3 regions of the Paraburkholderia bengalensis genome follow, and region 2 is predicted to be linked to each of the others. Evidence: riboswitches for the same ligand, from Rfam matches in the RefSeq annotation. Region 2 holds a riboswitch; each other region holds the start of a gene.
The links. A riboswitch is a leader RNA that binds a small molecule or an ion and turns the genes downstream of it on or off. The one in region 2 is predicted to bind cobalamin.
Positions count from the first base shown of each region.

Region 1: it holds a riboswitch for cobalamin, as region 2 does, so the genes downstream of both, H3V53_RS07060 (TonB-dependent receptor domain-containing protein) here and cobW (cobalamin biosynthesis protein CobW) in region 2, are expected to answer to the same signal.
Region 3: it holds a riboswitch for cobalamin, as region 2 does, so the genes downstream of both, H3V53_RS09880 (CbtB domain-containing protein) here and cobW (cobalamin biosynthesis protein CobW) in region 2, are expected to answer to the same signal.

Region 1 is NZ_JACFYJ010000007.1:117,136-127,728, forward strand. Features, by position in the region: gene H3V53_RS07025 (LysR family transcriptional regulator) at 1-845, shown strand, start outside; gene lgt (prolipoprotein diacylglyceryl transferase) at 1,100-2,005, shown strand; gene H3V53_RS07035 (SIMPL domain-containing protein) at 2,087-2,821, opposite strand; gene H3V53_RS07040 (EVE domain-containing protein) at 3,076-3,546, opposite strand; RNA gene ssrS (6S RNA) at 3,651-3,832, opposite strand; gene H3V53_RS07050 (cell division protein ZapA) at 3,902-4,216, opposite strand; gene H3V53_RS07055 (hypothetical protein) at 4,213-4,575, opposite strand; cobalamin riboswitch at 4,797-5,056, shown strand; gene H3V53_RS07060 (TonB-dependent receptor domain-containing protein) at 5,390-7,183, shown strand; gene H3V53_RS07065 (FecCD family ABC transporter permease) at 7,190-8,239, shown strand; gene H3V53_RS07070 (ABC transporter ATP-binding protein) at 8,236-9,057, shown strand; gene cobT (nicotinate-nucleotide--dimethylbenzimidazole phosphoribosyltransferase) at 9,079-10,140, shown strand; gene H3V53_RS07080 (adenosylcobinamide-GDP ribazoletransferase) at 10,183-10,593, shown strand, end outside.
Region 2 is NZ_JACFYJ010000043.1:23,872-34,464, forward strand. Features, by position in the region: gene H3V53_RS23645 (response regulator transcription factor) at 1-233, shown strand, start outside; gene bluB (5,6-dimethylbenzimidazole synthase) at 293-1,027, opposite strand; partial or broken gene H3V53_RS23655 (cobyrinate a,c-diamide synthase) at 1,011-2,314, opposite strand; gene cobO (cob(I)yrinic acid a,c-diamide adenosyltransferase) at 2,317-2,919, opposite strand; gene H3V53_RS23665 (cobalamin biosynthesis protein) at 2,916-3,332, opposite strand; gene cobA (uroporphyrinogen-III C-methyltransferase) at 3,329-4,045, opposite strand; cobalamin riboswitch at 4,196-4,458, opposite strand; cobalamin riboswitch at 4,541-4,811, shown strand; gene cobW (cobalamin biosynthesis protein CobW) at 4,972-6,090, shown strand; gene cobN (cobaltochelatase subunit CobN) at 6,102-9,905, shown strand; gene H3V53_RS23685 (magnesium chelatase ATPase subunit I) at 9,902-10,593, shown strand, end outside.
Region 3 is NZ_JACFYJ010000011.1:94,868-105,460, forward strand. Features, by position in the region: gene H3V53_RS09865 (hypothetical protein) at 377-595, opposite strand; gene H3V53_RS09870 (hypothetical protein) at 799-1,206, shown strand; gene H3V53_RS09875 (histidine phosphatase family protein) at 1,252-1,896, opposite strand; cobalamin riboswitch at 1,983-2,136, shown strand; gene H3V53_RS09880 (CbtB domain-containing protein) at 2,181-2,405, shown strand; gene H3V53_RS09885 (CbtA family protein) at 2,427-3,179, shown strand; gene H3V53_RS09890 (LysR family transcriptional regulator) at 3,236-4,105, opposite strand; gene H3V53_RS09895 (AEC family transporter) at 4,229-5,179, shown strand; gene H3V53_RS09900 (hypothetical protein) at 5,280-5,486, shown strand; gene H3V53_RS09905 (NAD(P)/FAD-dependent oxidoreductase) at 5,552-6,796, opposite strand; gene H3V53_RS09910 (ABC transporter substrate-binding protein) at 6,912-7,691, opposite strand; gene H3V53_RS09915 (hypothetical protein) at 7,977-8,195, opposite strand; partial or broken gene H3V53_RS09920 (ornithine cyclodeaminase family protein) at 8,094-9,012, shown strand; gene H3V53_RS09925 (PAS domain-containing protein) at 9,102-9,746, shown strand; gene H3V53_RS09930 (DUF1653 domain-containing protein) at 9,818-10,015, shown strand; gene H3V53_RS09935 (2Fe-2S iron-sulfur cluster-binding protein) at 10,060-10,419, opposite strand.

The DNA of each region.
Region 1 (10,593 bases), on a different contig from region 2:
CAATCCGCGCGCTGGAAGACACGTTGGGTGTCGAGCTGTTCGCGCGCACGCGGCGCACCGTCGAGCTGACGCCGGTCGGCGCCGACCTGCTGCCGGAGGTGCGGCGGCTGCTCGCGAGCGCGGAAGGGTTGCGACCGCTCGCGCAGAGTCTCGCGCGCGGCGAGGCGGGCGTGCTGTCGCTGGCGTTCGTGTCGACGGCGGACTACGGGCTGTTGCCGCCGTTATTGCGCGAGTTCGGCGCGCGTCATCCGCGTGTGCGGCTCGAACTGCTCGAAGCGACCAGCGACGTGCAGATCGAAGAACTGGCGGCGGGGCGCATCGATGCCGGCCTCGTCATCGGGCCGCTGCCGCCGCGCTACGCGGCGCGGGTTTCGTGGCTGCCGCTCGCGCGTGAGCCGCTGGTCATCGCGATGTCGACGGAGATGGCGGCGGGTATCGAGGCCGATGCGGAAGGCAATGCGGCCGGCCTCGAAGAATGGCGCGATACGCCGCTGAGCCTCGCGCAAACGGGCGACGCGCCGTTGGTCGTTTTCCCGCGGCGTCTCGCGCCGGCCTTTTATGACATCATTATGGATTGCTACGGCGCGGCAGGGCTCACGCCGCGCATCGGCCAGGAGGCGATCCAGATGCAAACGATCGTGAGCCTCGTGTCCGCGGGCATGGGTGTCGCGCTGGTGCCGCAATCGTTGCGTAACCTGCGGCGCACGGGCGTCGTCTATCGTCCGTTGCGCGAGGCCGTGCCCGTTGTCGTCACCGGGCTCGTGTGGCGCACGGCCGACGTGAGCCCGGTGCTGGCGGGCTTCATCGACATCGTGCGGACACACGCGGCCGCGCTTGCAGGCTGACGGCGCCCGCATGCGCGGGGCAGTGCGCCGCCATCGAGCGAACCGATCGCGTCACGGCGCGTCCAATGCGCTTGGGCCTGACGACCGCATATGACCGCGTATGACCGCGCGCCATGCCGGGCTTTCGCGGTTTTGCGGGGCTTTGCCGCGTTCTGCCGCGTTTGCCGCCCCTTGCCGGTTCGCTGCCGTTGTCGCGGAATTGTCCGCTGAATTTTTCGCCTGGTTTTCCGATCACCGAACCCTCCAACGATACGATGCACATCCACCCGAATTTCGACCCCGTAGCCATTCATCTGGGGCCGCTCGCCGTCCGCTGGTACGGCCTGATGTACCTTGTCGCCTTCGTGATGGCGATCGTCGTGGGCCGTTTGCGCCTGCGTCTGCCGCACGTCGCCGCGCAAGGCTGGACCCCGAAGGACATCGACGACATGCTGTTCTACGGCGTGCTCGGCACGATTCTCGGCGGACGCCTCGGCTACGTGCTGTTCTACAAGGCGAGCTGGTACTTCGCGCATCCCCTCGACGTGTTCAAGGTCTGGGAAGGCGGCATGTCGTTTCACGGCGGCTTTCTCGGCGTGACGTTCGCGATGGTGCTGTTCGCGTGGCAGCGCAAGCGGACCTGGCTGCAGGTGACGGACTTCGTCGCACCGATGGTGCCGACGGGTCTCGCGGCAGGGCGTCTGGGCAACTTCATCAACGGGGAGCTTTGGGGCCGCGTGACGTCGCCGGATGCACCCTGGGCGATGCTGTTCCCGGGCGCCGCGAGCGAAGACGCCGGCTGGCTCGCCGCGCACCCCGCGCAGGCCGCGCAATGGCACCTCGCCGACGTGTTCGCGCAATATCACATGCTGCCGCGCCATCCGTCGCAACTTTACGAGATCGCGCTCGAAGGCGTCGTGCTGTTCCTCGTACTGTGGTTCTTCTCGCGCAAACCGCGGCCCGTCGGCGCGACGTCGGCGGTATTCCTGATCGGCTATGGCCTCGCGCGCTTCACCGTCGAATTCGCGCGCGAGCCCGATGACTTTCTCGGCTTGCTGGCGCTCGGCCTGTCGATGGGTCAGTGGCTGTCGCTGCCGATGATCCTCGCGGGCATCGCGATGTTGCTGTGGGCATACCGGCGCAGCGGCCGCGAAGCGACGGGCGCCGTCAAGGCCAGTTGACGCGCGCTTGCGCACGAATGAAAAACGCCACGGCATGCCGTGGCGTTTTTGCTGGTGCGTGCGCGACGGTCCGCGCACGCTTCACTTCATTTGCACCGACCCCGTCACGTTGACCGTCACCGTCGACGTGCCGCCTTCGACGGGCACGGGAGCGGCTGCCTTCGCGCTGACGTCGGAGCGCATGCTCATCATCATCACCGGACGCGGCGATACGATGCCGCCGTGTCCGACATTCACCTCGCGGATCGTGTAGCCGCTGTAGCCGAACGCCTGCGCGGCTGAACTGGCCTGCTGCTTGAATGAAGCGATGGCATCGCCCGTCAGCTTCTGTTCGGCGGCACGCTGCGCTTCCGGCGACAGTGAGAACTGCACGTTGCCGACCTGCATGATCGACGACAGTTGCCCGGCGAGCTTCGACGCCGCCGCGAAGTCGTGCGACTCCAGCACGACTTCCGTGCGGCCGCGCCACGCGGAAATGCGCCCGTCGCGATCCGTCGACGGATAGATCGAGAACGAACCTGTGCGCGCCGTCACCCCTGCGGCGCCTTTGGCCTTTTGCAGCGCCTGGTCGGCATGCTGGTTCAGCGTGCCCGTCAGCGACGACGGGTCGTTTGCTTCCTGTTCATAGAACAGCGTGATGTCGACGACATCCTGCGGCACTTCTTTGCTAGCTTGCGCGTTCAGCGACAGGACGCCCGCGGGCTGGTACTGCTGCACGACGGTCTGGGCCTGGGCCGCGGATGCCGTGAATGCGAGAGCGAGCGGCGCCGCGCATGCGCCGGCGAGCGCCCACACGAGCGCGGATGGTTTCGTCATTGTTCGACTCCTTGCTTGAGGTTGTGCGCGCATGCGTCAGCGAAACGCCGCCGCCGAAGACCTCGCTTCGGCGCGCATGGCATGACGCTTGCGACGCGCAGTTAGGCGTCTGAAAGCGTCGACTGGTTCCCTGAGTGTTGCTTCGAATTGTTGCTTCGAATTGCTCCGCATCGCGCTTGAGTTTTGCTTTTCGCGCTTCACGTTCTGGGCAGTGGGCGACGCGACGGCAAGCGTTCACGCTTTCATCCGCGCGCTCACGCGGCGGGCTTGGCCAACTGCTTCGTGATGAATGTCCACTCGGCTTGCGTGACGGGCGTGATCGACAGGCGGTTGCCCTTGGCGAGCACGCGCATGTCGGCGAGTTCGGGGTGTTCGCGCAATTCGGCGAGCGGTATCAGCGCGATCTTCTTCTTGAACACGACATCGACGAGCGTCCAGCGCGGCGTTTCCTGCGACGACTTCGCGTCGTAGTACGGGCTCTTCGAATCGAACTGCGTTGGGTCGGGATAGGGCGTCGAGCACACCTCGGCGATGCCTGCGATGCCCGGCTCAGGGCAGCTCGAGTGATAGAACAGCACGCCGTCGCCGATCTTCATGATGTCGCGCATGAAGTTACGCGCCTGATAATTGCGCACGCCTGTCCACGGTAGCGTGCGCTGCGGCGCATTCGCGAGATCGTCGATGCTCGCTTCGTCCGGTTCGGACTTCATCAGCCAGTAGCGCATGAGTCGATTGAACGTGAAGTGTGGGAATGATTCGTCGAGCAGTGCTGTGCGACAACCGTGCACGCAAAGAAAAACGGCATCGGATAAGTCCGATGCCGTTCGTATGGGTCCCCGCCTTAGCCGCTAGGCCGGCATCCTGAACCTGAGGTTCAGAATTGGTCGCAGTTAGCAGCACTTCGGGTACATCAGACTGAGTGACGCGCACGCCCGTGCTACAAATTTCCGCAACCGTGCATATAGCATTGGTTCAAGGAATATATGACCTTGGCGAACCAGGCAGGGAAGCTGAAAAACGTTTGCTCTACATCTACCACATGAACCTGACCGCAATGCAATCAAGCCCGTCAGAATTTTTTTACTGCACGCTGTACTGTTGAATCACAGTGCCCAGCTGCTCATTCATCTGGTGCATTGTACGCCGGATTTCTTCGGCGGGAAATGATTCTCCGTGTCGCACGCTGGCTTGCAGCCTAAGCAGTTCCGATGCCAGCGACAGCGCCGCCATCACGGCGATGCGGTCCTGACCGCGTACGTTGCTGCTGGCACGGATCTTCGTCATCTCGGCGTCCACGCGCGCCACCGCTTCGAGCAGCGCGGCTTCCGTTTCCGGCGAGCACGCGAGGCGATAGGGCTGGCCGAGGATCGACACTTCGATCTGCTTCGTGGTCATGCATTTTCTCCGTGGCGGGTCGCGTCGTTGTTCGCGTCGTGATTGGCCTGCGCGTGCTGCTCGGGCGCGAGGAGATCGAGTTGATTGTCAGGCTCGTGAGCGCGGGCGCGCGGCAATTTCTCGAGGATCGCGTTCAGACGCACCTGGGCGTCGTCGATCTTCGCAGACAGCGCATCGCGCTCCGCCTGCAATGCGTTGCGTTCTTCACGGGCCTGTTCGAGTTCTGCGCGGGTCGACTCGCATTCGGCGCGCGCTTGTGCGAGCTGTTCTTCGAGCGCGAGGCGAGCTTCGTTATAGCGCTGGCTGATCTCGATCAGCCGGCCAATGTTCTGTGACAGTGTTTCGAGTTCGGTGAGCATGTGCTGCGTCCTCTAAAGACATGGCATTCTAGCGCGGAATGTCGCACGCTCGGACATTTGTCTCGTTTCGAGACGTAACATTAGCGCCTTAATTCCGCAATATCCAGGTGCGTGCCCGCGTGGCACGCATTTTCGCCCCTAAAAAAGGGGCTTTTTCAACAGTCCGATGTTCGGGATGCATGCGATGTGCCGCGTTTCTTGACGCGTGCATCCGCCACTTCTACACTGGCGCCCACTCAGGTGCCCGCGCGCGGTATCGCGCCGCGCGCAGTTAAACGGGAAGCAGGGAGCGAAGTCCGCCCGGACGAGCCAACCTGCGCTGTCCTCGCAACGGTACAACGACCGCAGTTTCTGCAGGTCGACTCATGCACGCATCGAGCCAAGGTGTCGAACGTCGTGCGGCAAGCCACTGTGCGTCATGCGCGGGAAGGCGGGTCGGCCAGTCGTCAGCCCGGATACCGGCCGGAGGCCTGGAGCGCGTCGCTCCTTGACAGGCATCGGCCCACGAGGAGCGGGCCGCGCACAGGCCCACAGGACTTTCTCGATGCTCATCCCGATGCATGCCACGCGTCCGACTGCGCGTTTTGCCGCGCGTTTCTCCGCGTATTTCTCTGCGCATTTGATTGATTACGCCCGCGCCCCGCTCGCCGCGCTGGGCGTCCTTGCGTACGCTGCCAGCGCGATGCCGCTTGCCGCTCATGCCCAGTCGACCGCTCATGAGGCCGCTCATGAGGCCGCTCATGAGGCCGCTCACGAAGCCGCTCACGAAGCCGGCCCTCAGGGCCTATCCGCCACATCCGCGCAGCGATCGGACATGCTCCCGTCTGACGTAGACGCGCCGGCCAGCGCGTCCGTGCTGTCGCCTATTGTCGTGACGGCCGACCGTCGCGCGCAGCGTCTCGCCGATGCCATTGCGCAGACCACGCTCTTCGACGCACAGGACATTGCCGACACCACCGCGCGCGATCTGCCCGGCCTGCTGCAGTTAGCACCGGGCGCGCAGATCGTGCGCAACGGCGGCCCGGGCGCGACCTCGAGTCTGTTCCTGCGAGGCGCATCGGCGACGCAGTCGCTGGTGCTGATCGACGGCGTGCGCGTCGACTCGGTGAGCCAGGGCAACGCACAGCTCGAACAGATTCCGCTCGACCAGATCGATCATGTCGAAGTCGTGAACGGCAATGTGTCGGCGCTGTACGGCTCGGGCGCGATCGGCGGCGTCGTGCAAGTGTTCACGAGGAACGGCGGCAATCATCCGCCGCGTTTTCACTTCGACGTGGAGTACGGCAGCTATCACACGCAGCGCCAGGCGGCGGGTGTCGACGGCGCGCTCGACAAGGACGGCCGCACGACCTTCAGCATCACGCTCGCACGCGCGAAGACGGACGGCTTCTCGTCGATCGACCCCGCGCTCGCGAGCGTCAATCCCAATGCAAACGGCTACTTCAACGAGAGTGTGAGCGCGTCGCTGCGCCACAAGCTGACCGACGCGTGGGACGTCGGCGTGCGCTATTTCCAGTCGAACGGCACCGACAGCTTCGACGATCCGTTCGGTCTGCCCACCAATCTCAACAATCTGCACAGCAAGGTGCAGACGGCCTCGGTGTTCGCGAACGGCAAGCTCACCGATGCGTGGACCACGCGCTTGGTCGTCGCGGCGGGCAACGATCGCAGCAACACGGCGCTCAATGGCGACTATCTGTATCGCTACGATTCGGACAACCGTCAATACACGTGGCAGAACGATTTCACGATCGCACGCGATCACAAGCTGCAGCTCGGCTACGAGCATCTGGACCAGACGCTCGACTCGAACCAGTACAGCGCGCCCGATCGTCACGTGAATTCGGCGTTTGCGGGCTACACGGGGCGCCTCGGCGGCAGTCAGATCCAGGCGAACGTGCGGCGGGACCAGTACTCGGATTTCGGCGGGGCCAACAGTTACTATCTGGGCTATGGCTACGACTTCGACGAACACTGGAAGGTGACTGCAAGCTGGTCCGATGCGTTTCGCGCGCCGAGCTTCAATGATCTGTACTACCCGAGCAGCGGCAATCCGCTGATCCAGCCAGAGCAAAGTCACTCCGTCGAAGCCGCGCTGCAATACGCATCCGATGCATTGGGTCTCCTGAAGCTCACCGCTTTCCAGACGCGCTACACGAACCTGATCGACTACGTGCAGACCACGCCCGGCATCTATGTCGCACAGAACGTGGGGCATGCGAAAGTGCAGGGCATCGAAGGGTCGTGGGCGGGTCACGTCGGCAAGACGGACGTGCGCGCGGCGGTGACGTTCCAGAATCCCGTCGACGAAGACACGCACACCGAGCTGAACCGGCGCGCGCGCCGCTTTGCGTCGTTCACCGCGAACCGGTCCGTCGGCAAATGGCGCGTGGGCGGCGAGTGGCTCCTGAGCGGCGAGCGCGACGACAGCGGCGCGCCGCTCGGCGGATATGGCATCGTGAGTCTGTCGGCGCGCTACAACATCACGAAGGCATGGTACGTGGCCGCGCAAATCCAGAACCTGTTCGACAAGGACTATGAACTCGCCTACACGTACAACACGCCGCGGCGCGGCGCCTATCTCACGCTCGGCTGGCAGCAGCTGTAACGCGCGATGAACGGCTTCGCACAACGTCCGCGGGTGCCGCTCGCGCAAGGCATGAGCGCGAAGCGCGCGCTCGCGATCTGGGCGGCGCTCGGTGCGGCCGCGCTCGTCGTCTTCGTCGCGTCGCTGGCGCTGGGCAGCGTGAGCATCGCGCCGCTGCGCGTGTTGGACGCGTTGCTGCCGTCCCACGACACCTCCGCCGATCTCGCCGAGCAGATCGTTCGCACGCTGCGCCTGCCGCGCGCACTGGCGGGCTTCGGCTGCGGCGCGCTGCTTGCGCTCGCAGGCGCGCTGCTGCAGGTGTTGCTGCGCAACCCGCTGGCCGAGCCATACGTGCTCGGCGTATCGGGCGGCGCAGCGAGTTTCGCGCTGCTGGCGATGATCGCGGGCTGCGCGTGGTGGATCGTCGATGCATCGGCGTTCGCGGGCGCATTCGTGTCGATCGTGCTGGTGCTCGGTCTCGCGCGCGGCGCGCTGTGGCGCGGCGAGCCGCAGGACGCCTCGCCGCGTCTTCTGTTGACGGGCGCCGTGATCGCGGCGGGGTGGGGCGCCATCATCACGCTGCTGCTGACCGTCGCCCCCGACAGCCGCCTGCGCGGCATGCTGTTCTGGCTGACAGGCGATCTCAACGGCGGCGGCATGCCGTGGCTCGCGCTCGGCGCACTCTGCGCGGCGCTGACCGCCATCGTGCCCATCGCGCCGCAACTGAACGTGCTGTTGCGCGGCGACGCGGCGGCGCAGGCACTCGGTGTTCCCGTCATGCGCGCACGGCTGCGCGTTTATCTGGTCGCGTCGCTGGCAGCGGCCGCCGCCGTGACGACGGGCGGCACGATCGGCTTCGTCGGGCTCGTCGTGCCGCACATGCTGCGGCTCGCGTTCGGTAACGATCAGCGGATGCTGCTGCCCGCCGCGGCGCTTGGCGGCGGCGTGGCCGTGATGGGCGCCGATCTGCTCGCGCGCACGGTCGTCGCGCCCGCGCAATTGCCCGTCGGCGTGATCACTGCGCTGATCGGCGTGCCTGTGTTTCTGTGGATGCTGCTGCGAAGGAGGCGCGCATGAACGGCCACATGAGCGCACACACGCACGCACAAATCGCGCTGCATGCGCAGCAATTGACGCTGCGCGCCGGCGCGCGCACGTTGCTCGACGCGTTCACGCAAACGTTCGGTCCGGGCGAGCTTTGGTGCATCGCCGGGCCGAACGGCGCGGGCAAGACGACGCTGATGTCGACGCTCGCGGGCCTGCTGCGTCCCGCGCAGGGACACGTCGAACTCGATGGCGCGCGCGTGAGCGACTGGCCGCTCGCGCGTCTCGCGCGGCGTCGCGCGTGGATGCCGCAAGCCTCGCACGATGCGTTCAGCGCGAGCGTGCTGGACGTGGTGCTGCTGAACCGCTTCCCGCATCTGGCGGGTTGGGGCTGGGAGCGCGACGAGGACCGCGCGGCCGCGCATGCGGCGCTCGCCTCGCTTGGACTCGCCGACTTCGCCTCGCGCGACGTGCTGTCGCTGTCGGGCGGCGAGCGGCAGCGCGTCGCGCTCGCGGGCGTGCTGTGCCAGGACGCGCCGCTGCTGTTGCTCGACGAGCCGCTCGCGCATCTCGATCTGCATCATCAGATCGATTGCCTCGAAGCGTTGCATGCATGGACGCGAGGCGGCACGCGCAGTGTGCTGTTCTCGTGCCACGATCTGAATCTCGCGCGCCGTTTCGCGACGCATGCACTGCTGCTCGAAGGCAACGGTATTGCGCATGCAGGACCTGTGCGCGATGTCTTGACGCCGGAACTCGCGAGCCGCGCATTCGGCTATCCGCTCGTGCTGATCCGCGATGGCGACGATGAAGCGCTGATCCCGGCGTTTCGATCGTCGGCGCAAAACTAAACTCTCCACTCCTGAACGAACATGACCACTTCGCTTTCCCTGTCCGAGCTGTTCGATGTGAAGCCGCTCGAACAGACGCTGCGCGCCGACCTGCAACGGATCATCGACCTGAAGACCAAGCCGCCTGGCAGTCTGGGCCAACTCGAGACGCTCGCGCGTCAGATGGGCATGATCCAGCGCACGACGAAACCCACCATCACGCGGCCCGCGATGATCGTCTTCGCCGCCGATCACGGTATCGCGAACGCGGGCGTGAGTCCGTATCCGCAGGCCGTGACGGCGCAAATGGTGCTGAACTTTCTGGCGGGCGGCGCGGCGATCAACGCGTTCAGCCGCGTCGCCGGGGTCGAACTCGAAGTCGTGAACGCGGGCGTCGCGCATGACTTCGCGCCGCACGAAAAGCTCGTCGATATTGCGCTTGGCAAAGGCACGCGCAATTTCGCGCAGGAGCCCGCGATGACCCGCGACGAAGCGCTCGCCGCGTTGCGCGCGGGCGCGCAGCGCGTGCGCCATCACGCGGCGCTCGGCACCAACGTGATCGGCTTCGGCGAAATGGGTATCGCGAATACATCGTCGGCGGCATGCCTGATGAGCCGGCTGTGCGGCGTGCCCATCGACGACTGCGTCGGGCGCGGCACGGGTCTTGACGACGCGGGCCTCGCGAAGAAGCGCAACGTGCTGGCGGCGGCGCTCGCGCATCATCCGGCATCGAATGATCCGCTCGAGGTGCTCGCGACCTTCGGCGGCTTCGAGATCGCGATGATGGCAGGCGCGTATCTCGGGGCGGCGCAGGCGCGCATGACGATCCTCGTGGACGGCTTCATCGCGACCGCCGCGCTGCTGGTCGCCGATGCGTTGTCGCCTGCCGTGCGCGATTATTGCGTGTTCGCGCATGCATCGAACGAGGCAGGCCACAGGCGCATGCTCGATCACTTCGGCGCGGTGCCGCTGCTGGCACTCGACTTGCGGCTTGGCGAAGGCACGGGCGCGGCGCTTGCTGTGCCACTGCTGCGCGCAGCCGTTGCGTTCGTCGACGAGATGGCGAGCTTCGAATCGGCGGGCGTTTCGCAACGCGATGCCTGACGCTTTGCGCCTGCCCGCTACCGACCTATCGAACGTACAGCGATGAACGAACTGCGTTACTTCTTCACGGCGCTCGGCTACTTCACGCGCGTTCCCGTGCCGCGCTGGGTCGGCTACGAACCGCATTATCTGAGCGCGGCGGCGCGTTACTTTCCATTGGTTGGCGCACTGGTCGGCGCGGCGGGCGCCATCGTATACATGGCGGCGCTGCGCATCTTTCCGGCGGGCGTCGCGGTGTTGCTGTCGATGGCGACGACGCTGCTCATCACGGGCGCATTCCACGAAGACGGCCTTGCCGATTGCGTCGATGCATTCGGCGGCGCCTACACGCGCGAAGACACGCTGCGCATCATGCACGACTCGCGCATCGGCGCATTCGGCGCGATCGCGTTGATGATGGCGCTCGCGTTGAAGTGGCAAACGCTCGCCGTCTTGCCGCCGCTACGCGCTGCG
Region 2 (10,593 bases):
AGGAGTTCGAGCTCGCGCTGCTGCTGTTCAAGCATCTGAGCCGGCCACTGTCGCGCTCGCATATCCTCGACGCGATCTGGAAGCAGGCCGCGGGCATTCCGTCGCGCACGATGGACACGCACGTGTCGATGCTGCGTTCGAAGCTCGGTCTGCGGCCCGAGAACGGCTACCGTCTGATGCCAATTTACGGCTACGGCTACCGGCTCGAGCGGATCGAGAAGGGCGAAAGCTGACGGCAGGCACCGACGACGCCAAGAGGCTGCCAACGCCTTCCAAGGCCCTTTAACGCGCGTCAGGCAGCCTCTGACGGGTCGGTGCTGGTGTTGTTTGCGCGCGCCTCGCTTGCGCTGCCCGCCTGCCGCTCGTCATCGCACGCTCGCGCGGGTTGCGCGGGCCATGTGTTCTCGAACAGGCACGCGCTGAGGGGCATGCGTGTGGCCCAGCCTTCCGATTCGAGCATCGGCTCGGCATAGAAACGCTCGACGTGCCCGACGCACAGAAGCGCCACGGGCCGCGCGCCCGCCGGCATGCCGAGCAGCGTGCGCACTTCGTCGGCATCGAACAGCGATACCCAGCCCATGCCGAGACCTTCCGCGCGCGCCGCGAGCCACATGTTCTGGATCGCGCAGGCGACCGACGCGAGGTCCATCTCGGGCAGCGTGCGTCGCCCGAACACATGTTTCTCGCGGCCGTCCATCAGTGCCATCGCCAGCAGCTCGCCGCACTCGAGCATGCCTTCCACCTTCAGCTTCATGAATTCGTCGCGGCGCTTGCCGAGCGCGTCGGCCGTCAGCAGGCGTTCGCGTTCGACGGCGTCGTGCAGGCTCTGCCGTAGCGCGGGATCGGTGATGCGGCCGATGCGCCACGGCTGCATGTAGCCGACGCTCGGCGCGTGATGCGCGGCGTCGATCAGGCGCGCGAGCACGGCGGGATCGACGGGCGCGGGCACGAAGTGGCGCATGTCGCGCCGTTCGTAGATCGCGCGATAGACGGCGGCGCGTTCGGCGTCGTTAAAAGGCTCGGCCATGAAAGAGGGCGGCCGCGAAGGCCGGGTTGGACGGCCAGTAGCCGTGCATATAGGTGGCGGCGATCGAACCCCGGCGATAGACGGCTTCGCCGGGCGCGTCGGACTGGGCGCGCGTCGCGTGGCGCACGGGAGCGAGCGGCGTGCTCACGCGCGAATAGTGAAACGTGTGGCCCGTCAGCAGGCCGTGCGTCGCGTCGTCGATCTGCTGCATGCCTAGCGCCGTGAAGCGCGTCTGCATCGCGGCGTGGCCCGGCAACAGGCCGAGCATCGGCGTGCTCGCGCCTTGCGTGTCCGTGACGCTGTCGAGCAGATACAGCATGCCGCCGCATTCGGCGACGACGGTTTTGTCCGCGCTCGCATGTGCACGGATCGACGCGGCGCTGCGCGCGTTGGCCGCCAGCGTGGACGCGTGCAGTTCCGGATAGCCGCCGGGCAGATAAAGCGCGTCGGCGCCGCCGGGCACGGGCTCGTCTGCAAGGGGGGAGAAATACGTGACGCGCGCGCCGAGCGCTTCGAGCAGCTGCACGTTGGCGGGATAGATGAACGAGAACGCGCGTCGCGCGCGATCGCGACGTGCATGCCGTCGAGCAGACGCGGCAGCGGCGCTTCGTGTTCCGGCTCGTCGAACGCGATGGCGGGCGGCAACTGGGCGAGCGGGGTGGCGGCGAGCGCGTCGGCGGCGCGCTCGAGCCGCGCGTCGAGATCGTCGATTTCAGCCGCCTGCAGCAGGCCCAGATGGCGATCGGGCAATTCGATCGAATCCGTCGACGACAGATAGCCGAGCATCTTCAGATCGCGCGGCAGCGCTTCTTCGAGCATCTGCGCGTGACGCGCCGACCCGACCCGGTTCGCGAACACGCCATGAAACGGCACGTCCTCGCGAAAGCGCGCGAGGCCGAACGCAACAGCGCCGAAGGTCTGCGCCATCGCCTTCGCGGAAATCACGGCCGCGACAGGCACGCCGAATCTGGCGGCGAGATCGGCGCTGCTCGGCGTGCCGTCGAACAGGCCCATCACGCCTTCGATCAGGATCAGATCCGCTTCGCGCGCGGCCTGCGCGAGCAGCGCGCGGCATGCGGACTCGCCGACCATCCACAGGTCGAGCGACAGCACGGGCGCCCCGCTCGCGCGCGCTAGGATCATCGGGTCGAGAAAATCCGGGCCAGTCTTGAACACGCGCACGTCGCGCCCCATGCGCCGATGATGCCGCGCGAGCGCGGCCGTCACCGTCGTTTTGCCCTGGCCCGACGCCGGCGCGCTGATGAACAGGGCGGGACACGCGAGCATGTTCAGAACTCCACGCCGCGCTGCGCCTTCACGTGCTGCTCGCGGTAAGGATGCTTGACGAGGCGCATTTCGGTGACGAGATCGGCGGCGTCGACGAGCGCGTCGGGTGCATGGCGGCCCGTGATCACGACATGCAGCATCTCGGGCCGCGCATTGACGACAGACAGCACTTCATCGAGCGGAAGATATTCGTACTTCAGCACCGTATTCAACTCGTCGAGAATCACCATCTGGTACTCGCCGCTTTCGATCATGCGGCGCGCTTCGTTCCAGCCCTTGCGTGCCGTCGCGATGTCGGCTTCGCGGTCCTGCGTGTTCCAGGTGTAGCCGTCGCCCATCGTGACGAAGTCGCAGTTCGCCTGCGTGCCGAGAAAATCGCGTTCGGACGTGTGCAGCGCGCCCTTGATGAACTGCACGACGCCGAGCTTCAGGCCGTGGCCGAGCACGCGCACGGCCATGCCGAACGCCGCCGTCGACTTGCCCTTGCCCGTACCCGTGTAGACGATCAACAGGCCTTTTTCGACCGTCGCCTGCGCCTGCTTTTTCTCGTGGCCTTCGCGGCGGCGCTGCGTCATGCGTGCGTGCGATTCGGGATCGGTTTTCATCGATGTTCCTTGATTGCGGGTATGTCGTGGGATGGAGAGCGTGCGGCAGCGCACGCGATCGCGACCGTCACGCCGTCGCGCGCGCGCTTCGGCACGAGCAGGGTTCCGCCTCGCGACGCGAGCAGCGCGCAAGGCTCGCATACGCCGTCGATGCCGAGATGTTCGCGCGCGGCGGCCGACACGCTGGTTGCCGCATCGAGCGACGCGATGGCTTCGCGGGTGAAGGTGCGCAGCGGCAGCCCATGCTGCGCGCAGAATGCAACGAGACCGGCTTCATCGGCCTTGGATTCGAGCGACGCAACTGCGTGCAGCGCCGCGAAGTCGAGCGTCGCGCCGAGCGCGTCACGCACGGCGCGTTCGATCTGTTCGGCCGACACGCCGCGCCGGCAGCCGATGCCCGCGACGAGCTTCATGACACGCCGAGCGACGCGACGCCGCCGATCACGACGATGGCGGGCGAACCGAGCCCCGCATCGGCGACGTGTTGCGCGAGTTCGCGCAAGCTCGCGCGCACATGGCGCTGCTCGGGGCGCGTGGCGGATTCGATCGCGGCGCAGGGCGTGTCGGGCGGCATGCCGGCTGCCAGCAGCGCATCGGCGATGTCGTTCAGACGGCGCATGCCCATGTAGATCACGAGCGTCATCCGGGTCGCCGCGAGCGCGGCCCAGTCGGCCTCGTGCTCGCCCGCGCCGTGGCCGGTGACGAAGATCACGCCTTGCGCGTGATCGCGATGCGTGACGGGAATGCCGATGGCCGCGGGCGCGGCGATACCGGCAGTGATTCCGCCGACGATTTCGACCGCGATGCCCGCGGCCTGCAGCGCCTGCTGCTCTTCGCCGCCGCGGCCGAACACGAATGGGTCGCCGCCTTTCAGGCGCGCGACGCTGCGGCCCGCGCGCAGATGGTCGAGCATCTGCGCGACGATGTCCGGCTGCGGCGTCGACACCTGGCCGCCGCGTTTGCCGACATGGACGATTTGCGCGTCGTCGCGCGCGAACTGCAGGACTTCGGGGTTGACGAGATCGTCGACGAGTACGACATCGGCCTGCGCGAGCGTGCGCACGGCCTTGAGCGTGAGCAGCTCGACGTCGCCGGGGCCGGCGCCGATCAGCCAGGCGCGGCTCATTGCGAAAAAAGCGCCGCTGCACGAGCGCACGCTTGCGAGTGATAGGTCATTCGAGATTGCCGATGGTGCTTGCGACGCGCGAGGGCGGTGAGAGTCGCGCGCGGGCGCTGGCGGCCGTTTCCCGCGGCTCCAGCGAATGGCGAGGTGATCGTCGCCTCCATGCATCTGGCCGGTATCCGGGCTGGCGGCTCATCGCGTTCGCCTTCCCGCCTGCGTGCTGCAGGCAGTGGCTTTGAACGCACTGCGCGGAACGCGTTGGCATTCCGCTTGCCGCGTGACCGTTGCGGGGACAGCACAGGCTGGGCGTCATATGAATCGCGCGCAATGGCGATGACGACGCTTCCCTGTTTCCCGTTTAACTCTGCAGGCCCTGAGTTGCTGGCCTGCTCGGCACCAGACGCGCGCATACGATAGCACACGCCAACTTGCGCGTCGCCTCGGGATGATGCCCGGAAAGCCCGTCCGGCCTTTCTTGACGCTCCTCGCGACGAAGCCTAAACTCGCACGCACTCTGGTGCTCGCGCGCGCGTTCGGCGTGCGCAGTTAAACGGGAAATAGCCGGTTTTGCGTGACATCGCAGAACCAAACTATGCTGCTCCCCGCAACGGTAGGTGAAGGCATCGCGAAGACGATGCAGAGCCGGCCTCGCTGCATGTGCGTCCAATAGCGGCCCATGCAGAGCAATCCACTGCGCGAAAATGCTCGCGCGGGAAGGAGAGGCGGCGCTTTCATCAGCCCGGATACCGGCCCGAGACGACGACGCTGCGCTGCGGGGATGCGGCGCTGCGTTCACGATTCCTCATGCGCTGCATGGCGTTTGCGTTGGTGCTTTCTTCGAGCATGCAAATGCCCGTGCGGCGCCGTTTTCGTCCCCGTGCCTTACTTCTTCAAGTTCGCCCGAACGCAGCGCGGGCAACGGAGCCATCATGCAGACACAGATGCGCAAGATTCCCGTGACCATCGTGACGGGCTTTCTCGGCAGCGGCAAAACGACGTTGATGCGTCACATTCTTCAGCATGCGGGCGGCCTGCGCATCGCCGTGATCGTCAACGAGTTCGGCGAGCTCGGCATCGACGGCGAAATACTCAGGGGCTGCGGCATCGGTTGCGATGAGAACGGCAACGAGACGGAAGGCCAGCTTTATGAACTCGCGAACGGCTGTTTGTGCTGCACCGTGCAGGAAGAATTTTTCCCGGTGATGGAACAGCTTGTCGAACGGCGCGAGCAGATCGATCACGTGCTGATCGAAACGTCGGGCCTTGCATTGCCGAAGCCGCTCGTGCAGGCGTTCAACTGGCCGTCGATCAAGAACAGCTTTACCGTCGATGCCGTCGTGACGGTGGTCGACGGTCCGGCCGTGGCGAGCGGCCAGTTCGCGCAAGACCCCGTTGCCGTCGACCAGTTGCGCAAGGCGGACCCGAATCTCGATCATGAATCGCCGTTGCACGAGCTGTTCGAAGACCAGCTTTGCGCCGCCGATCTCGTGATTCTGAACAAGACCGATCTGCTCGACGAAGCGCAGCAGGCGAGTGTCGAGACGGTCATCCGCGAGGAGATTCCGCCGCAGGTGAAGGTGGTGCGCGCGCATAGGGGGCAACTCGATCTGCACGCGCTGCTCGGGCTCGAATCGGCATTGGAGGAGACGATTCATCTGCGTCACGATCACCACGGTTCCGCCGATGATCCCGATCACGCCGACCATCATCACGACGAGTTCGACTCCGTCGTCGTCAGTGCGCAGGCCGTGTCGCGCGAGACGATGATCGCCGCGCTGCAAAGCGTGGTCGAAGCGCACACGATCTATCGCGTGAAGGGCTTTGCCGCGCTGCCCAATGCGCCGATGCGCCTCGTCATTCAGGGTGTGGGCAGGCGTTTCGACAGCTACTTCGACCGGCGCTGGCAGGCGGGTGAACTCGACGCGTCGTCGCTGAGCCGCTTCGTGCTGATCGGCGCAGACCTCGATCAGCCCACGCTGCAACGCGCGCTCGATGCCGCGTTGAACGCAGCGCTGAACGTGCAGCACGCGCAGACACGACAGGCCTGACAGGCAACGCGATGCATCTGCTGCGCACCGTTCCCGGTGGTTTCGTCGACGATTCGAAGGGCGTGATCCGTATCGATCAGCAGCCCGCGGACATCGTCATTCTCAGTTCCGCCGACACGACGCTGTCGCTGCTCGCGAGCGTCGTGCCGCGTCTGGGCGATGGTTTTCCGAGCGTGCGGCTTGCCAACGTGACGTATCTGCGGCAGCCGGCGTCGGTGGATTTTTACGTCGACGATGTGTTGCAGCATGCGCGCGTGGTCGTGGTCGATCATCTGGGCGGCGAAGCCTATTGGCCTTACGGCATCGAGCAGGTCGTCGCATTGGCGCAGCGCAAAGGGCAGACCCTCGCGATGTTTTCCGGCGATCTGCAGGAAGATCCGAACCTGCTCGCGCGCAGCACCGCCGACGCCGACCTGTGCCATCAGTTATGGCGCTATCTGCGCGAAGGCGGCGCACACAATGCCGAAGCGTTCATGCGCTGCATTGCGTGGCGCGCGCTCGGCTGGGGCAAGGAGCCTGCGCCGCCGAGTCCATTGCCGCATGCCGCGCTCTATCACCCGGAGCGCGACATCGCGACAGTCGAAGACTGGCAGGCACGCTGGAAGCCAGGCGCGCCTGTCGTCGCGATCCTGTTCTACAAGGCGCATTTGCAGGCGGCGAATACGGCCGTGTTCGATGCGCTGACCGATGCGCTCGAAGCGCGCGGCATGAATCCGCTGCCCGTCGCGATCACGTCGCTCAAAGATACGATCAGCCGGGACGTCGTGCAGGAACTGGCTGCGCAGCATCACGTCGCACTCGTGTTGAACACGACGGCATTCGCCGCTTCCGCCATCGACGATCCCGAACCGCTCGCGCTCGCGGGCGACGCGCCCGTGATGCAGGTGATCCTGAGCGGCGGCAATCGCGAAGACTGGCTCAAGGACAATCACGGCCTCAATTCGCGCGACATTGCGATGCATGTCGCGTTGCCCGAGGTGGACGGCCGCATCATCACGCGTGCGATCAGTTTCAAGGGGCTCGCGTATCGCTGTCCGCATACGGAAGTGGACGTGGTTCGTTATCAGCCGGATCACGAGCGCATCACGTTTCTCGCTGAGTTGAGCGAGCGCTGGTGCAAGCTGCGCCGCACGCCGAACCCCGAGAAAAAGCTCGCGCTGATACTCGCGAACTATCCGATGAGCGAGGGGCGCATCGGCAATGGCGTGGGGCTCGATACGCCGGCATCCGTCGTGAACATTCTCGCGATGCTGCGCGACGAAGGCTATCGCATCGACGATGTGCCCGCGAACGGCAGCGCGTTGATGGACGCGTTGACGCAGGGCGTGACGAATGATCCCGTCGTGCGCGATCTGCGGCCTGCGTTGCAGAGCCTTGCGTTGAGCGACTACATGACGCACTTCGCGCGTCTGCCGCAAGCGCTGCGCGACGCGCTGAATGCGAAGTGGGGCGCGCCTGAACGCGATCCGACTGTGCGGCGCGGGCGTTTCATGATCGCGGGCTGGCGTTGCGGGCATGTGTTCGTCGGCATTCAGCCGCCGCGCTCGCGCGAGCAGAATGACTACGCCAGCTATCACGATGCCGAACTCGTGCCGCCGCACGCGTATCTCGCGTTCTATTTCTGGCTGCGGCATCAGTTTCATATCGATGCCGTCGTGCATGTCGGCAAGCACGGCAATCTCGAATGGCTGCCGGGCAAGAGCGTCGCGTTGAGCGACACGTGCTGGCCCGATGCGATACTCGGGCCGCTGCCGCATCTGTATCCGTTCATCGTCAATGATCCAGGCGAAGGCAGCCAGGCGAAACGCCGCACGCAGGCCGTGATCGTCGATCATCTGATGCCGCCCATCACCCGCGCGGAAAACTACGGGCCGCTGCAGGATCTCGAACGTCAAGTCGACGAGTACTACGACGCGCTGATGGTCGATCCGCGTCGTGCAAAGCTATTGCGGCGAACCATACTCGACACCATTGTCGAACATCGGCTGCATGAAGAGTTGAGTCTTGCAGCGCCGAGCGATGCCGATACGGAAGACACGCTGCTGACGCGCGTCGATGCATGGCTGTGCGAACTGAAAGAAGCGCAGATTCGCGACGGCTTGCATACGTTCGGGCAGTCGCCTGCGGGCGTGCAGCGGCGCGATACGCTGCTCGCGCTCGGGCGCTTTCCGGTCGGCGACGGCATGGGCGCGAAGGCGGGGCTGATCGATGCGTTGGCGCGCGATCTCGAAGTCGATCATCTGTTCGATCCGCTGTCGGCGGACTGGTCTGCCGAGTGGCACGGGCCACGTCCCGCGCTGTTGCAGCGCGTGAGCGATGCGCCCTGGCGCCACAACGGCGACACACGTGAGCGGCTGGAACTGCTGGCGTCGTCGTTGCTCGACAGCGTGTGCGGTTTGCAGAGCGGCACGAACGCCGCGCCTTGCACCGACGAACTGCCGCACGCCGCGCAAGTGCTCGAACGGTTGCGCGATGACATCTTGCCGCGACTCGACGCATGCGGGCCGCACGAACTGATGCATCTGAAGCGCGGGCTCGAAGGGCGTTTCGTGCCGCCGGGCCCGAGCGGCTCGCCGTCGCGCGGACGCCCCGATGTGTTGCCCACGGGCCGCAACTTCTATTCCGTCGATACGCGCGCGATCCCGACGCAAGCCGCGTGGGCGCTCGGTTTGAAGTCCGCGCAGACGCTGATCGAGCGGCACTTGCAGGAGCACGGCGATTATCCGCGCGCCATCGGTCTTTCCGTGTGGGGCACGGCGACGATGCGCACAGGCGGCGACGATATCGCGCAGGCGCTCGCACTGCTCGGCGTGCGGCCGAAGTGGGCGCCGGGCAGTCATCGCGTGACGGACTTCGAGATCATGCCGATTGCCGCGTTCGACCGGCCGCGTATCGACGTGACGTTGCGCGTGTCCGGCTTCTTCCGCGATGCGTTCGCGAACGTGATGCATCTGTTCGATGCCGCTGTGCAGGCCGTCGCCGAACTCGATGAACCCGAGGACGTGAACCCGATTCGCGCGCGCGTGATGCGCGAGCGCGATGCGTGGATCGCGCGCGGCGTCCCGCCCGATGAAGCACGACGGCGCGCGGGCTTTCGCGTGTTCAGCGCGCGTCCCGGCGCATATGGCGCGGGCTTGCAGCAGATGATCGACACGCAGCAGTGGCAGACGGACGCCGATCTGGCGAACGCGTATCTGTCGTGGGGCGGGTATGCGTACACGCAGAAGAGCGCGGGCGAGGAGGCGCGGCATGCGTTCGGCACGCGGCTCGCCGCCATGGATGTCGTCTTGCAGAACCAGGATAACCGCGAACACGACGTGCTCGATTCGAACGATTACTACCAGTTTCAGGGTGGCATGACGGCGGCGGTGCGGCACCTCGCAGGCAATCAGCCGCACGTCTACCACGCGGATCACAGCAATCCCGACACGCCGCGCATTCGCACGCTGCATGAAGAGATTGCGCGCGTGATCCGCTCGCGCGTCGTGAATCCGAAGTGGCTGGAGGGCGTGAAGCGTCACGGCTACAAGGGCGCGGCCGAAATCGCGGCGACTGTCGATTACCTCTACGGTTACGACGCGACCGCGCGCGTGATCGCCGATCATCAATACGCGCTCGTCACGGATGCGTATCTGAACGACACCGACACGCGCGAGTTCATGCGGCAGCACAATCCGCATGCATTGCACGCCGTATGCGAGCGCCTGCTCGAAGCGATGCAGCGCGGCCTGTGGCAACAACCTGGCGACTATCGCGCGCAAGTCGAACGGCATCTGCTGGATAGCGAACAACACATCGAAGGATCACGATCATGAGTGAAGCCAGCGGGACGCGCGCGGTGTTTCCGTTTTCCGCATTGATCGGCCAGCAGGCATTGCAGCAGGCGCTGTTGCTTGCCGCTGTCGATCCGGGCATCGGCGGCGTGCTGGTGAGCGGCCCGCGCGGCACCGCGAAATCGACGGCGGCGCGCGCGTTGGCGGAGTTGCTGCCGGAAGGGCAATTCGTGACGCTGCCGTTGGGCGCGAGCGAAGACCGCTTGATCGGCACGCTCGATATCGAGTCGGCGTTGCGTGATGCGTCGGTGCGTTTTTCGCCGGGCCTGCTCGCGAAAGCGCATCGCGGCGTGCTGTATGTCGATGAAGTGAATCTGTTGCCCGATGGGCTCGTCGATGCGTTGCTCGATGCAGCGGCGAGCGGCGTCAATACCGTCGAGCGCGATGGCGTGTCGCATACGCACGACGCGCGCTTCGTGCTGATCGGCACGATGAATCCGGAAGAAGGTGAACTGCGGCCTCAACTCACCGATCGCTTTGGCTTGATGGTCGCGCTGGAGAATTGCTTCGAGCCGCAAACCCGGCAGGACATCGTCAAGGCGCGGCTTGCGTTCGACCTTGATCCTTCTGCGTTTCGCGCACGTCATGCAGGGCAAAGCGATGCGTACGTTTCGCGCATTCGCGCGGCGCGTGCCGCGTTGGCGCAACTTTCGTTCGACGACGAAGTGCA
Region 3 (10,593 bases), on a different contig from region 2:
GAACGCAGCCGCGAACGACGCGGTACCGATGGAGAAATACGCTGATGCCGCACAGGCACCGAACGCATGACGAATGTCACCTGGTCGGGTTCAACTATGGCCGAAGTGACGATGACCGCCGGGTTACCGCTGCCCGACATTGCGCGGCGGCGGGGACGGCAGAGACGCAATCCATGCAGCGGTGAAGCTGAAAACCGGCGAAACCGGTAGAACGCGCTGCGGTTAAGAAGGTGCCGGAAGGAAATGGCAGAGTGCTGCTGTAGCAATATTATGCCCTAAAAACAGGGCCTTGTGTAGCACAAACTTCCGTTTGCCCGCTTGTGGGGAGCAATCCAGTTCGACGGGCGGCGCGGCGGGCCTACCTGTCCACGGGCGTTCATTCCGCTTCGTGCGTCATGCGTTTTTGCAGTTCGCGAGCAGCGGCGAGCGGAATGCGCGCGTCGTCCCATTTCGCGAGCCATTCCACTTCCTTCGACGTGAAAATCTGCCCATGATTGCGCAGCGCATATTGCAGCGAATCAATGATGTGATTGCGAATGATCTCGGGCGTGCGTGCATCGTCGAGCACGGTGCGAAACGCTTCGAGCGTGGCCATCGGTTGCCTCTTTTCGGTGAACGCTGGATAGGAACCCAACTCTTATCGCACATCAAAAAGCGCGTTGCCAGGCGGTCAAAATTCGCGCGGCTTCGCGGCGCTCGCAGATCGCGGGCGGTGGTATGCCGTTTGCAACCCGCGCTTTGCAAATCGCGCTTGGCGGACTCACCACGCCTGAGCTTTCAGCCGACACGAGGCATCCAATGACATTCAGAACGATGGCGCCCCTCACGGTATGGACCGTCGCGCAACTGGCGATCGCCGCAACGGGCGATGGATCCTGCGGTGTGCTGTCGGGTGCGGGCGGGCCGGCTGCGTCGGCTGCATCTGGCGTGCCGGCTGCAAGCGGCTTTGCGTTGCGCGACGGCGAGCCCGTCGATTTCATCGCGGGCGGCAAGACCGTGCCGGGCACGTTGCATGTGCTATCGGATGGCGGGGCCTATCGCGCGTACTGGCAGCCGCAGGGGCGCCCCGAGCGTTACGTGCTCGCGAGCGCGGGCACGGACGCCGTGCGCCTGATCGCCACGCCGATGCAGGGCACGCCCGCGGCGAACGGCTTGCCGGGCACGGCGCTCAATCCGCAGCAGGTGTTGTCGTGTCCCGCGTTGTGAGCGCGCGGGCGGATGACTGTTCGCGCTTCGCGCGCGCCGCGTGCTTCAGGCGTCGGGCGTCGGAAAGGGCGTGCGAGGGGGCGCATGAGGGGGCGCATGCGGAGACGCGTGCGGGGCCGTGGCCCGCCACGTCCAGCCTCGCTCGCCGCGCTGCAATTCGACGATGGCGAGGGGCGGGACGTCAATTTGCGTGAACGCTGTCGACGGCGCGTGCAGCACGTGCACGAGCACGGCGCGGATCACGGGCGCATGCGTGACGGCGATCAGCGTGCCGCGATGCCCGTGCTCGGAAAGCGCGTCGAGCCAGCCGCCGACGCGCCGCGTCAACGCATCGAACGATTCGCCGCCGTGCGGCGCGGCCGACGGATCACGCGTCCAGACGGCGAGCGCGTCGGGTTCGTCGCGCGCGATGTCGACGAGGCGGCGGCCGCGCCAGCGTCCGTAGTCCGCATCAGCCAGGGCCGGCTCCCGCGTGACGGCGGCGAATCCGAATATCCGCGCCGCTTCCGTTGCGCATCGTGCGGGACTCGCGAACGCGGCCTCGGCGGCGAGCCAATCCGCGTTTGCAGCACGACATGCTGCCGCTTCTTCGACGGCGCGCGCATCGAGGGGATCGTCGCCGTCGGGAAATGTGCCCTTGCGCTGCGCGGCAGTCGCCGGGTGGCTGATCATCAACAGACGTATGCGCATCGGCGGCTCGTGGTCGGGAAGAAGGAGCGAAGCGGGAAGGCATAGCAAGATCGAGCAAAGACCATCCAGGAAGAAGCAGGGCAGCAGGAAAGAATCGCAGTTTAGCGCGTAGAATAGTCGCCACTCGAAGCGCGGAAGCCGGTGCAAGCCCGGCGCGGTCGCGCCACTGTAATCGGCGGTGAATGCATCACGAATGTGCAGCATACGAGCCGGAAGCCAGACCCAAGCTTCGACTTCCCTCATCAATCGACTATCGGGGCGCGCAACCCCAGGAGATGTTCGCCATGAACGACACCGTGTTCGACCACGCCCGCGAGGCCGATCAACCCGCCATCACGCCCGTTCCGCTGCGCGAACTGCTGCCGTGGGTGATCTTCGGCGGCCTGCTGATGCTGCTCGCGCTCTATTTCGTCGGCGCCGAACAGGGCGCGACGTCGCTGTTTCCCGGCATGTACGTGCACGAGTTCGTGCACGACGGCCGCCATCTGCTCGGCTTTCCTTGCCACTGATCGCGTAAGGGAGTCATCACCATGGTTGGCAAGTTGTTGATGCGAGGCATGCTCGCAGGCATCGTCGCGGGCCTGCTCACGTTCGCGTTCGCGCGCGTCGCGGGCGAGCCGCTCGTCGAAACGGCGATCTCGCTCGAAGAAAAAACGCATGCGGCGGAGCACGCCGGCGAGCATGAAGAAGAAATCGTCAGCCGCGGCACGCAGGCGGGCCTCGGTCTGCTGACGGGCGTGGTCGCCTACGGCATGGCGTTCGGCGGACTGTTCGCGTTGACGTTCGCGTATCTGTACGGGCGCGTCGGGCGGATCGGCGCGCGCGCGTTGTCGGCGTGGCTCGCAGTCGGCGCGTTTGTTGCCGTCGTGCTGGTCCCGACTCTCAAGTATCCGGCCAATCCGCCGTCGGTCGGCGATCCGGAGACGATCGGCTCACGCACGGGCCTGTTCTTCCTGATGATCGTCACGTCGCTCGTCGTGATGGTGTTCTCGATGAAAGTGCGCAAGCATCTGCTGCCGCGGCTCGGGCAGTGGAATGCGTCGATCGCCGGCGGCATGGTGTTCGTCGCGATCATCGCTGCGATCCAGCTTGCGCTGCCGACGGTCAACGAAGTACCCGAAGCGTTCCCAGCCGTCGTGCTGTGGAAGTTCCGCATCACGGCGCTCGGCATGCAGGCAATCATGTGGGCCGTGATCGGTCTGCTGTTCGGCGCGATGGTCGAGCGCAGCGAACGCATTGCGCGGGCGTCGAACGCGGCGGCGCGCGACCGCGCGTTTCTCTGATCCCTCTGCGATCCCTGTGTGCGCGCCCACTTGCCGACGCGGGCGCGCATCCTCCTTCAGTTGGCCAAAGCCAGGAACCGCGCCAGACACGGATTGCGGTTCGCGGGCGACCACACGAGCATCTGGGAAATCAACGGCGCGTCGGCGAGCGGCTTGAACACGACGCCTGCCAGCTGCGCGCGGCTCATCGACTTCGGCACGAGCGCGATTCCCACGCCTTCGTCGACGAGACTCAACACCGTTTGCTGTAACTGCACCTCGAAGCGCACGTCGGGCGCGAAGCCGCCCCGCGCGCAGTGATCGACGATGGTCGCGCGCAGGCTCGGCGCGACGGCTTCCGATGCCATCACAAAGGGCTCGCGCGCGAGCCGCGCGACATCGAGCCGCCGCGCGCGGGCGAGCGGATGATTGCGCGACAGCGCGACGCACAGCGGCTCCGTGAAGATCGCGCGCGTGTCGAGCGCCTTGTCGGGCGCGCCTGGAAACATGATCGCCGCGTCGATCTGGCCGCTTTGCACCTGCGGCGCGAGATCGTTCGACACCACTTCGCGCAGGTTCAGCGTCACGTCCGGATACGCGTCGCCATAGGCGCGCGCGTAGGCAGGCAGCACGCTGTAGGCGGCGCACATCGTGAAGCCGATGGTCAACTGCCCGCTGTCGCCGACGGCTGCCGCGCGCGCCTGCCGCGCCGCCTGTTCGATCGATGCGAGGATCGCCTTGGCGTCCGCGTAGAAGCGTTCGCCCGCGGCCGTGAGCGTGACGCTGCGCGGGCTGCGTTCGATCAGCGTGACACCCAGCGACGCTTCGAGCGCCGCCAGTTGCCGGCTGAGCGGCGGCTGCGACAGATTGAGGCGCGCGGCCGCGCGGCCGAAGTGCCGCGTTTCGGCCAGCGTGACGAAATAACGGAGCGGTTTGACGTCGAGCATGATGCAAAAAAGGTATGGTCGAAGGCCGGATTCAGCATTGGATTGTATCGCCGGAAACGCTTACGCTTGGGCGCTTCCCGATTCGCTTATGCATCCGCTCCCGCAACCCGTCACGGCGCCGCCATGCTCTCTACGCTTGAAATTCTGCTGCCCGTTTTCGCGCTGATCTTCGCCGGCTTCTTTTGCCGCCGCCGCGACCTGCTCGGCCCGACGGCCGCATCGGAACTGAACCGCTTCGTCGTCTGGCTCGCGCTGCCCGCGCTGCTGTTCGACACGATGGCCCATTCGACATGGCGGCAACTCGATCAGCCCGCCTTCATCGCGACGTTTTCGATTGCCTGCGCGGGCGTGTTCGCCGTAGTGCTGGCCGTGCGCCTCGCGCGCGGGCGGCATCTTGCCGATGCCAGCGTCGACGCCATCGCTGCGTCGTATCCGAACACGGGCTACATCGGTTTTCCGCTCGGGTTGCTGGCGTTCGGCAAGGCGAGTCTCACGCCGACGACGATCGCGACGATCCTCGTCGCGTGTGTGCTGTTCGCGCTGGCGATCGTGCTGATCGAAATCGGCCTGCAGACCGAGCGCGCGCCGCACAAGCTCGGGGCGAAGGTGCTGTGGCGGTTGTTGAAGAATCCGCTGATCGCCTCGCCGATTCTCGGCGTGCTGGCGGCGGGCGCTGACGTATCGTTGCCGCAGAGCGTCGAGACGTTCCTGAAGCTGTTGAGCGGCGCGGCGAGCCCGTGCGCGCTGGTGAGCCTCGGGCTCTTCCTCGCCGAAAAGCGGCCGGCGAAGGAAGCGGCGAGCGAGCCGCTGACGTCGTTGGTGCTGACGGCGATCAAGCTGATCGCGCAGCCCGCGCTGGCATGGTGGATCGCCGCACGCGTAGTTGCGCTGCCCGCGCCGATGGTCGACATGGCCGTCCTGCTCGCCGCCTTGCCGACGGGCACGGGGCCGTACATGCTGGCCGAGTTCTACCGGCGTGAGGCGCACATCACGTCGCAGACGATTTTGCTGTCGACGGTCGGCTCGCTCGTGTCGCTGTCGCTGCTGCTGTACTTCATGCACGCGCCGGGCTGAGGGGATGCAGGCGTTCGGGGGCGTTGGGCAAGGAAATCGGCGTGCTGATTGCGGATGCGAACGCGCGAAGAGATCGCGACGGGCGCAGGCGAAACGATCCGTGGCATCAGAGCGGCGATTTCGCGCGTCGCGAAGATCGTCGGCGAAATCGGCGGCGGCGTCGCAGCATCCGAGCAACGGCATCAAGGAAGTGAGCCTCGCCGTCACGCAGACGGATGAGGTGATGCAGCAGAATGCGACGCTCGTCGAGGAGAACGTCGCGACGGCGGCTTCACATGCCGACGATGCGCAGCGGTTGAGCGAATGAACGGCGGCGTTTCGAGTGGAGCAGGGAGGGGCGGGGCGCGAAGCGCACGCGCCGATCGCTGCGGCTTAGACGAACCGCTCCACCCGATACGGCGCCGGATCGGTAAAAGGCGTCTCGCCCGTCATGAGTTCGGCGAGCAGCCGGCCGCTCACGGGCCCGAGCGTGAGCCCATGATGGTTGTGGCCGAACGCAAACCACAACCCGCGATGCCGCGGCGCAGCGCCGATCACGGGACGCATGTCCGGCGTGCAGGGCCGCATGCCGAGCCACGGCTCGGCGTCGACGCGCTCGCCGAGACCGAACGTCGCGCGAGCGAGCGGCTCGATGCGTTCGAGCTGAATGCCCGTCGGCGGCGCGCCGCGCTGCGCGATCTCGACGCCCGTGGTCAGACGCAGGCGGTTGCCTTCCATCGGCGCGACCACATAGCCGCGTTCCGTATCGACGATCGGCACGGACAGCGTCTGCCGCGTGGGCCGGTAGTGCATGTGATAGCCGCGCTTCGCGCGCAACGGAATGCGATAGCCGAGCGGCTCGAACACGGTGTCCGACCACGGGCCGAGCGCCAGCACGACCTGCTTCGCGCTGATCTCGCCTTGGTGCGTGGAGACGGTCCACGCGTCGCCCGATGCGCGCAGGGTCGCTGCATCGCCCGTCAGGAACGTGCCGCCACCCGTTTCGAACAGGCGCGCATAGCCCTTTACCAACGCGCCCGGATTCGTCACGCTCTTCGGGTCTTTCCAGTGAATCGCGCCGCAGATGCCTTCGCCCACGCCCGGCTCGCGCGCGCGCAGTGCGGCGGCGTCGAGCACGCTCACGTGCAAACCATGCTCGCGCACGGCCTGTTCCGACGCACGCGCTTCGTGATCGAACGCGGCCCGCGTGCGGAATGCCTCGATCCAGCCGCCGTCGTGCACGAGCCCGCCGACGCCCGCGCGCGCGATCAGTTTGTCGTGCTCGTCGACGCACGCGCCGATCAGCGGCATCATGTCGCGCGCCGCGGCCGCGAGCCGCTGCGGGGCGGATTCCCACCAGAAGCGCGCGAGCCACGTTGCGTACGCGGGCAGCGCCTTGTAGTCCCAGTACAGATCCGTCGACTGGTTGCGCGCATAGCGCAGCAGCGTGCCGAGCTTGCGCGGAAAGCCGTACGGCACGACCGACGAGCGCTCGATCAGGCCTGCGTTGCCGAAGCTCGTCTCTTCGCCGGGCGCGCGCCGGTCGACGAGCGCGACGCGCCGTCCGCGATCCTGCAGATGCAGCGCCGACGACACGCCGACGATGCCCGCCCCCAGCACGATGACGTCGAAATCCATCACGTTGCCCGATTCTCCTGATTGACGAAGCCAGAACGAGCGTGACACTGAAGGCACCCGACGCAGCGCTCGCATGCGGATGCCGGCTCGCCTGCCGTTCGGCTTCGGCAGCGTATCACTTCGCGATGATGTCGCGCTTGAAGTACTTCTGCGACAGCGCGCTCAGCGTGCCGTCCTTCTTCAGCTCGGCGAGCGCCGCGTCGATCTTCGCCTGCAACGCCTTGTCGCTCTTGCGCAAGCCGAAGCCCGTGCCTTCGCCGAGCGTCGACGGATCTTTCAGCGGCTCGCCGACGATCTGGTAGCCCGCGCCCGCAGGCTTGCTGAGAAAGCCTTCCTGCACGGTCTGCGCTTCCTGCACGGCGGCATCCAGGCGACCGGCGACGAGGTCCGCATACACCTGGTCCTGATCCTGATACGACACGACCTGCACGCCCGCATTCGCCCAGTGCTTCTTCAGGAAATCTTCCTGCGACGAACCCTGCAGCACGCCGACGCGCTTGCCCTGCAGGCTCTTCACATCGGGTAGCAAACCCGAGCCGTGCTTCGCGACCATCACGATGGGCACGATGTAGATAGCCGGCGAAAACGCAATGCTTTCCTTGCGTTTGGCCGTGATATTCATCGCCGAGTTGATCACGTCGAACTTGCGCGCCTGCAGCGCAGGAATCAGGCCGTCGAACGAATTCTCGACCCACACGCACTTCACTTTCATCTTCGCGCAGACGGCGTTGCCGACGTCCACGTCGAAGCCTTCGAGCTGACCCGACGCAGTCTTGCTTTCGAACGGAGGATAGGCGGCTTCGATGCCGAAACGCAGCGTGTCGGACGCTTGCGCGCAGGCGGCGCCCGCCGTGATCGCGAGGACGGCGGCAGCGAAAGAGAGCTTCAGTTTCATGACGGTTCCTGTCGTGGGTGATCGGGTCATGCGCTACGGTGGGCGCACGAAGAAATATAGACTGAAAGTCCAGTATGGACTATAGGGAATACGATAGTCCAGTGATCAAAAATACCGTTCCGCACTGTACGAACGCTTGATGCAAGCGGGAAAGACCGGGAAATCATGCGATGAAGCGAGCGTCGGCGCAGGCTCGCGGGCACATCGAACGAGATTTTTTGTCCACGCCGATAAAGTCTCAAGTAGACTATAAATCCACAAAACGAGTCGCATCCGATCAAGTGCTCAAGCTGGATTGCCCCACCCGACAACCGTATCGACGCGCCGCGCGTCGCCTCTGGAGATGAACCGATGAATTCCGCCTTGCCATTCGCCGTCGACGAACAGGCTGTCCGCGAAGCGCTGCCCGCACTCGACGTGCGCGGCGCGCTGGCGGCGATGTTTCGCGCGCTCGCTCGCGCCGATGCCGTGCAGCCGCCGCAGACGCTGACGCTCTTTCCGCACGGCGCCGGCGATTTCATCGCCTATCTCGGCGCGCTCGCCGATTCGAAGGTGTTTGGCGCGAAGCTCTCGCCGTACATCGTGACGGGCGGCGCGCCCATCATCACCGCGTGGACGGCGCTGATGTCGATGGAAACCGGCCAGCCGCTGATGTGGTGCGACGCGGCGCTGCTGACTACCGAGCGCACGGCGGGCACGACGGCGCTCGCCGTGGACCAGCTGGCGCGCGCCGATGCAACGCGGCTGGCCGTCGTCGGCGCGGGGGGGCGTGGCGCTCGCGCACGTGCGGCATGTCGCGCCGCTGCGCGCCTGGGAGTCGGTTCGCGTGTATTCGCCCGCGCTTGCATCGAACGGCGCACGGCGCGCGGCGATGCTATCCGCCGATGCACGCGTCGAGATCAGCGCGAGCGTCGAGGGATGCGTGCGGGATGCCGACGTGGTGATGCTGTGCACGTCGTCGGGCGCGCCCGTGCTGCCGCGCGACGCGTTGACGAAGCCCGCGCTGATCACGTCGATCAGCACGAACGCCGCGAATGCGCACGAAATCGACCCGGCCTGGCTGCCGCAGATGGACGTCTACTGCGACTATCGCGCGACGACGCCCGCCAGCGCCGGCGAGATGAAGCTGGCGGCCGCGCAGCACGGCTGGTCGTCGGCGCAGGTGAAGGGCGATCTGCCGTCGCTGCTGACAGGCGAGTGCGCAACGCCCGCGTACGAACGCCACGCGTTCTTCCGCTCGATCGGCCTCGGGCTCGAGGACGTCGCGATGGCCAACGCGCTGTATCGTCATCTGCTGCGTCGTCGAGGCGAGGCGCAATAGCTACAATGTCGGTCAGCCGCCGCTCGACGTCGAATGCACCGCGCGACGCAGCGGCATCACGAGCGACACTGCGAAACCACTGCCCGCCGATGCGCAAGAAGAAAACGTCACCCGTCAAGGACCTGCTGCTGACCCGTTACGCGCCCATCGCGGACGGCATTGCCGCGCTGTTCTTTCCGTACGCGGAAGTCGTGATTCACGACCTGCACGACCAGACCGTGCTGTATCTCGCGAACAACCTGTCGAAGCGGGAGATCGGCGACGAGTCCGCGCTCGAAGAGACGGAGCACTCCGCGCGCGAGCGCGTGATCGGCCCGTACGAAAAGCTGAACTGGGACGGCCGCCGCATGCGCTGCGTGAGCAACGTGCTGTTCGACGACAACGGTCAGCCCGCGGGCATGATGTGCATCAACTTCAACATCGCGGTGTTCGAGGACGTTCGCTCGACGCTCGATCTGTTCATCAAGGGCGCGGGTGTCGTCGCGCAGCCAGAGGAGCTGTTCCGCGACGACTGGCAGGAGCGCATCAACACGTTCCTGCACGGCTGGCTGCGCGACCGCCAGATTGGCCTGAATGGGCTCACGCGCGAACATCGGCGCGAGCTGGTCGAGGCGCTCTACGCGGAAGGGGCGTTTCGCGGCAAGAGTTCGGCGAACTATGTCGCGAACGTGCTTGGCATGGGACGTGCAACCGTCTATAAGCACCTGAAGCAGATGAAAGAGAGCGCGAGTTGACGCGAGCGGCGTTCTGCATTGCCTCGTTTCACTGTGACGTTCGCAATCGATCCATCTTCGAGGACTCAACCGTGACCGTGCGTTATCGACACTACAAAGGCGGCATTTACGAATTGATCTGCGAGGCGACACTCGAATCGGACCCGAGCGTCACGATGATCGTCTATCGCGCCGCGAACGGCACGATCTGGACGCGACCCGCATCGGTGTTTTTTGAAATGATCGAGCACGAAGGGCAGAGCGTGCCGCGGTTCGCGCCCATCAACTAGCGTCCGCGCTGAGCGGCGACGGCACGTTCGAGCGGCGCGCGGGTTCAGCGCCGTGCCGGCGAAACCTCGGCCGCTTCGGGCGCGTCGATCACGAGATCGCTCTGCGCAATCGCCACGCAAGGCAGGATGTAGCCTTCGACTTTTTCTTCGGCGCTGACGCCGGGCCATTCGACCGTGTAGCGCACGCGTCCCGACTCCAGCCTGCACAGACACGTGCGGCATGTTCCGTTGCGGCACATACGGGGCAAATACAGATCCGCGAAGCCGGCCGCTTCCAGCACGGTCAGCGAATCGGGGGCATCGAAGGTGCGGCCAAGCGGCTCCACGCGCACCTTGAAGGTCCGCTGTTCCGTTTCACCCGGTTCGCGCAGCGGCTCGCTGCGAGGCAGTTCATCGCAGGACATGGCGCTTATTCGTTCGACGAGCAATGGCGCCGCTTCGTGTGGGCGGCGCTCGCACGGCGTCGAGGGTGTGCGTACGGTGAAGCCATGCGTGGTCCGGCTCGGTAGTAGAGAGAACGCGAAGCTTAACGCAACACCCGATGCAGCGCCTGACGCGAAACCCGTCGCGGCCCACGC